2 linked regions of the Heyndrickxia acidicola genome follow. The protein of the gene in region 1 interacts with the protein of each later gene in a pairwise test. Links are inferred from orthologs where the notes say so. Each region holds a gene or a part of one and is shown in the gene's direction. Other genes may lie near its edges.

Region 1 (3,313 bases):
TTCGTGCATATATTTTTATCCAAGCTAATAAAATATTACAAACTTGACAAAAACAAAGAGAGTGTTTGAGGTGAAGAGTCGTTAACCATAAATATATACAGTTAAAGACATGACTATTCCTTGCAAAAATAGAGAGCAGTTCTCTTTGCTTTCTTCCGCATACATAATCAAGCAGATGTTCGAGACTATTTAAAATGATAATCGCTTCTCTATGCGGCCTCTACTATTCCATTGAAGTGAAGGCGAGTCTCATTTCACACTTCTCACATCCAATTTGGGGAGGGCGAGTGGTGTGCACGATTACATCAAAGAGAGAACTATCAAGATTGGAAGATATATCGTGGAGACGAGAAAAACAGTTCGCGTAATTGCGAAGGAGTTTGGCGTGTCCAAAAGTACAGTTCATAAGGATCTTACTGAACGATTGCCGGAAATTAACCCGGACCTAGCAAATGAAGTAAAGGATATATTAGACTATCATAAATCGATTCGCCATCTTCGGGGCGGTGAAGCAACGAAACAGAAGTATAAGAAAGAAGAATTCCAAAGCAACTAAAACATGAGCGCGGAGCCATTCATCTAAACAATGGTTCCGGGCTTTTATTGTATAAAAGCTTCTGTTATGACTCAATGTTGATTGGATCGGAAGGCGCGAGACTCTTGCGGGAGAAGCGGGTTAGGGTAGAACCCCGCAGGAGCGTGCGGCGAAAAGGCTTTCCTGCCGCCCGCGGAAAACGAGTCCTGCTACGGAAATCAACAGGCAAGATTAACAGAGCCTAACATAAAAATGTTTAAGAAAATTTGACAATTGATTCCTTATCTCGACATTTTTATGCTAAAATATAAAATTAGGGAAATAGAGACTTTAGTATGATATGAATACACAAAATCCTTTGACAATAAGGGCTAAATTAGCCGATACAGTTGATTTTCCAATCGGATCTATAGATGTGACGAATAAAGGATAGTTGATCAACATGAATCTTAATAAAGCCAGATAAAAAAGAAAAAATAATTGGAAGGAGCAGGCAATTCATGTTTGCAAAAGATATTGGTATTGATCTAGGTACTGCAAATGTTTTAATACATGTAAAAGGTCAAGGAATCGTTTTAAATGAGCCATCAGTGGTTGCTATTGATAAAAATCAAAATAAAGTACTGGCGGTAGGAGAAGAAGCCAGACGCATGGTTGGACGGACACCAGGAAATATTGTAGCTATCCGTCCTCTGAAAGATGGAGTCATCGCAGATTTTGATGTGACGGAAACAATGCTTAAGTATTTCATTAATAAATTAAATGTAAAAGGCTTTTTATCCAAACCAAGAATTCTTATCTGCTGCCCAACAAATATCACAAGTGTAGAGCAAAAAGCCATTCGGGAAGCTGCTGAAAAGAGCGGAGGCAAGAAGGTTTACCTCGAAGAAGAACCAAAAGTTGCGGCTATAGGGGCAGGAATGGATATCTTCCAGCCAAGCGGAAACATGGTAGTAGATATTGGAGGAGGTACAACAGACATAGCTGTACTTTCCATGGGTGATATTGTAACGTCTGCCTCTATTAAGATGGCTGGGGATAAGTTTGATAATGAAATTCTTCAGTATATTAAAAAAGAATATAAATTGTTAATTGGCGAGAGAACCGCTGAAAACATCAAAATAAACATTGGCACGGTATTCCCTGGTTCACGTAATGAATCAATGGAAATCAGGGGAAGAGACATGGTTTCCGGCCTGCCTAGAACCATTACTGTAAATTCAGTTGAAATAGAATCCGCTCTTCGTGAATCGGTGGCTGTCATCACTCATGCGGCAAAAAATGTCCTGGAAAGAACTCCGCCGGAATTATCTGCAGATATTATCGACCGCGGTGTTATTTTAACAGGTGGCGGAGCGCTTCTTCACGGAATCGACCAGCTTCTCGCAGAGGAACTGAAAGTACCAGTATTAGTTGCTGAAAACCCGATGGATTCTGTAGCGGTGGGAACCGGCATTATGCTCGAGAATATTGATAAAATCTCCAGAAGACGTTTTGGATAATTATTTTCTTTTACCCGTCATGACTCAATTTGAACCCAAAAGGCATTTAATAACTCTTCTAATGGGGTGGAAAAGAATATGTTGAGGGGCTTTTACACTGCTGCTTCTGGAATGCTCGCGCAGCAGCGTTTAACCGATATGTTAACCAATAACTTAGCCAATGCAAATACACCGGGTTTTAAACAGGATCAGTCTTCCATAAGGGACTTTCCTCAGCTTTTGCTTCAACGTATGGACCAGCAGAGTCTGCCTGTGAAGGATGCACCGTCTCTTCCAAGCTTTACTCAAGTCGGCAGTTTAAGTACTGGAGTATACCTTCAGGAAACACAGCCAAAATTTTTACAGGGAGATTTGCAGAATACGGGGAAAAAGACGGATCTCGCCATTGTTGATCAAGGAACGAATTCCAGTGCTGATAGTTTTTTTACTATACAGGGGGAAGATGGTCACGTCCGCTATACTCGAAACGGTAATTTTACTCTAGACCAGAATGGGTATTTGACACAGGATAACGGGTTATATGTCCTGGATAGCAACGGAAATAAAATTCAGCTGAAAAGTGATCAATTCACAGTAGATAATAACGGGAACATATCAGAAAACGGGAATCGAGTGGCAACACTTGGGATTGCCTATACGAATAAACCGATGTCTTTGATAAAAGAAGGAGACGGCCTTTATGGAACTGTAAATAATGCCAAGCTTCCTGCCTCGCAAAACACTCAGTTCACTTTAAATCAAGGATTTCTTGAAGCATCTAATGTTGATCAAACGCAAGTAATGACACAAATGCTTGCTGCCTATCGTTCTTTTGAGGCAAACCAAAAAGTTCTCCAAGCCTACGATCAAAGTATGGATAAAGCAGTAAATGAAGTAGGCCGTGTAAATGGGTAATCTATCTAATGCTGGAATGAAAGGGTATGAAAAATGAATCAAACCATGATTACTGCAGCTGCCACACTTGGACAACTCCAAAAGCAAATGGATATTATCAGCAATAACATTGCTAATATTGATACGAATGGCTATAAGGGCAGAGATGCGACTTTTGCTGACCTTCTTGTTCAGCAGTTTGATAATCAGCCTGATCAAACAAAAGAAGTTGGAAGAAATACCCCATATGGAATAAGAATCGGAGCAGGGGCAAAAATAGCTCAATCACAGCTGGATGAATCACAGGGGGCAGTTAAACAGACAAATCGTCCCTTGGATGTATCATTCACTAAAGAGAATCAGTACCTAAAGGTTCTTAATGATCAAAATGGGCAAAACAGCA
Region 2 (3,301 bases), 400 kb from region 1 along the record:
AACACTTCAATCTGGTTCTTACGTACAAAACTCAACAAAAGGCAAGCGTGAACGTGTAGGACGTATCCTGCAAATGCATGCGAACCACCGTGCTGAAATCTCTGAAGTATATGCAGGAGATATCGCTGCGGCTGTTGGTTTAAAGGATACTACTACAGGTGATACTCTATGTGATGAAAAGAGCCTTGTAATCTTAGAATCAATGGAATTCCCTGAACCAGTTATCCAATTGTCTGTAGAACCAAAATCAAAAGCTGACCAAGACAAAATGTCTACGGCGCTTCAAAAACTTCAAGAAGAAGATCCAACTTTCCGTGCGCATACTGACCAGGAAACTGGACAAGTTATCATTGCTGGTATGGGTGAGCTTCACTTAGATATCATTGTTGACCGTATGAAACGTGAGTTTAAAGTAGAAGCAAATGTGGGTGCACCTCAGGTTGCATACCGCGAAACATTCCGCAGTGCAGCACAAGTTGAGGGTAAATTTGCCCGTCAATCTGGTGGACGTGGACAATACGGACACGTTTGGATTGAATTCTCTCCAAATGAAGAAGGTAAAGGCTTTGAATTCGAAAATGGCATCGTAGGTGGTGTGGTACCTCGTGAATACATCCCTGCTGTTCAAGCTGGCTTAGAAGATGCGTTAGACCGCGGTGTTCTTGCTGGTTACCCATTAGTAGATATTAAAGCTAGACTATACGATGGATCATACCATGACGTAGACTCCTCTGAAATGGCGTTCAAAATTGCTGCATCAATGGCATTGAAAAATGCTGCATCTAAATGTAATCCGGTAATCCTTGAGCCAGTTATGAGAGTCGAAGTAGTTATTCCTGAAGAATACCTTGGGGATATCATGGGAAGCATTACAGCTCGTCGTGGACGCGTTGAAGGTATGGAAGCACGCGGAAATGCACAAGTTGTACGTGCAATGGTTCCACTTTCTGAAATGTTCGGTTATGCAACTTCATTACGTTCAAGTACTCAAGGTCGCGGAGTATTCTCTATGCACTTTGATCACTACGAAGAAGTTCCTAAATCTATTTCAGAAGAAATTATTAAAAAAAATAAAGGTGAATAATTGATTTATTCCTTTTATTAAAGTATAACTACTTTATAAGCTATGATTGCCTTAGAGAACGTTCTACGTCTTTGAGGCACCATATATACTTACATTTCATTTAATATTAAGGAGGAAATTCAAATGGGTAAAGCTAAATTCGACCGTTCTAAAGAACATACTAACATTGGAACAATCGGTCACGTTGACCATGGTAAAACTACTTTAACAGCTGCAATCACTACTGTTCTTGCTAAATCAGGTAAAGCTGAAGCTCGTGCATACGATCAAATCGACGGTGCACCAGAAGAACGTGAGCGTGGTATTACTATCAATACTGCACACGTAGAGTATGAAACTGAAAAACGCCACTATGCGCACGTTGACTGCCCAGGACATGCTGACTATGTTAAAAACATGATCACTGGTGCTGCTCAAATGGACGGCGGTATCCTAGTAGTATCTGCTGCTGATGGCCCAATGCCACAAACTCGTGAACATATCCTTCTTTCTCGTCAAGTAGGTGTACCTTACCTTGTAGTATTCTTAAACAAATGCGACATGGTTGACGATGAAGAATTATTAGAATTAGTAGAAATGGAAGTTCGCGACCTTCTTTCTGAATATGATTTCCCTGGTGACGATGTACCAGTAATCAAAGGTTCTGCTCTTAGAGCGCTTGAAGGCGATGCAGCTTGGGAAGAAAAAATCATTGAATTAATGAACGCAGTTGATGAGTATATCCCAACTCCAGAACGTGACACTGACAAACCATTCATGATGCCTGTTGAGGATGTATTCTCAATCACAGGTCGTGGTACTGTTGCTACAGGCCGTGTAGAACGTGGACAAGTTAAAGTTGGTGACGTTATCGAAATCATCGGTTTAACTGAAGAACCAAAATCAACAACTGTAACAGGTGTTGAAATGTTCCGTAAGCTTCTTGACTATGCAGAAGCTGGGGACAACATCGGTGCTCTTCTACGTGGTGTTGCACGTGAAGAAGTACAACGTGGACAAGTTCTTGCTAAGCCAGGAACAATCACTCCACACACTAACTTCAAAGCTGAAGTTTATGTATTATCAAAAGAAGAAGGTGGACGTCACACTCCATTCTTCACAAACTACCGCCCACAGTTCTACTTCCGTACAACTGATGTAACTGGTATCGTTCAACTTCCAGAAGGCGTTGAAATGGTTATGCCTGGCGACAACATCGAAATGACTGTAGAACTTATTTCCCCAATCGCTATCGAAGAAGGAACTAAATTCTCAATCCGCGAAGGTGGACGTACTGTAGGCGCAGGCGTTGTAGCTTCAATCTCTAAATAATTGAGTAGAAAAGCAGATGGATGGCCACCATCTGCTTTTTCTATTTTTATATTATTATTTAGGGGGGGATTTGTAATAAAAGCCATGCTCCTGTTTAAACTCCCAGTTTCATATTTTTTCAAAAGATATCTGCATAACCAAATCTTCTTTTAGTTTCTTCTATAAATATTACTTCGATAAATTAACATATTTAACAAGCTGTATCTTTTAAAGATTTTCTTGAATGTGAGTTGATATCTATGTATAATAAATAAAGTGTAGTTGAGCCCATAAAATTTTATTATACAGTTGCATATCAGCTATGTTTTATGTATAATAGACAATGTTGGTCTTTGACTGCGATGAAGTGGAAGGTTGCTGACACACCCGGCCGCTTTGCCATGGCGAGTGTGTGGGAAATTTCCATGGAGAATGTCTATTTGAAAATAGGCGATAAAGGAGGGAAAATAATGGCAAAACAAAAAATTCGTATACGTTTAAAAGCGTATGATCACAGAATTCTTGATCAATCAGCAGAAAAAATCGTTGAGACAGCAAAAAGATCTGGTGCAGCTGTATCTGGTCCGATTCCGCTTCCAACTGAAAAATCTGTTTATACAATTCTTCGTGCGGTGCACAAGTACAAAGATTCTCGTGAACAGTTCGAAATGCGCACACATAAACGTCTAATTGATATTGTGAATCCAACTCCACAAACTGTTGATTCATTAATGCGTTTAGACTTGCCATCAGGTGTAGACATCGAAATTAAACTTTAATGATAAAATGATAAAATCTAGGAGGTGTGACTCATGACCAAAGGAATCTTAGGAAGAAAGATCGGTATGACGCAAGTATTTGCTGAAAATGGTGACCTTGTACCTGTAACTGTTGTTCAAGCAACTCCAAACGTTGTTCTTCAAAAGA

Evidence for each region.
Region 2: the proteins of A5N88_RS14565 (region 1) and tuf interact in binary tests that used the Bacillus subtilis proteins (3 or more experiments, as listed by UniProt). The link is inferred for Heyndrickxia acidicola from one-to-one orthologs.

Annotation. Positions count from the first base shown.
Region 1 is NZ_KV440953.1:3,118,085-3,121,397, reverse strand. Bases 59-3,036 are described here. They hold A5N88_RS14565 (rod shape-determining protein), read left to right. Parts: upstream 59-1,035; coding sequence 1,036-2,037; downstream 2,038-3,036. Other genes in these bases: A5N88_RS14555 (flagellar hook-basal body protein), read left to right, coding at 2,965-3,036; A5N88_RS14560 (flagellar hook-basal body protein), read left to right, coding at 2,116-2,931; spoIIID (sporulation transcriptional regulator SpoIIID), read left to right, coding at 293-556. In the rest of the region: more of A5N88_RS14555, read left to right, coding at 3,037-3,313. UniProt on the Bacillus subtilis protein: Forms membrane-associated dynamic filaments that are essential for cell shape determination. Acts by regulating cell wall synthesis and cell elongation, and thus cell shape.
Region 2 is NZ_KV440953.1:3,521,503-3,524,803, forward strand. Bases 336-3,301 are described here. They hold tuf (elongation factor Tu), read left to right. Parts: upstream 336-1,207; coding sequence 1,208-2,395; downstream 2,396-3,301. Other genes in these bases: fusA (elongation factor G), read left to right, coding at 336-1,084; rpsJ (30S ribosomal protein S10), read left to right, coding at 2,845-3,153; rplC (50S ribosomal protein L3), read left to right, coding at 3,187-3,301. Outside these bases: more of fusA, read left to right, coding at 1-335. UniProt on the Bacillus subtilis protein: GTP hydrolase that promotes the GTP-dependent binding of aminoacyl-tRNA to the A-site of ribosomes during protein biosynthesis.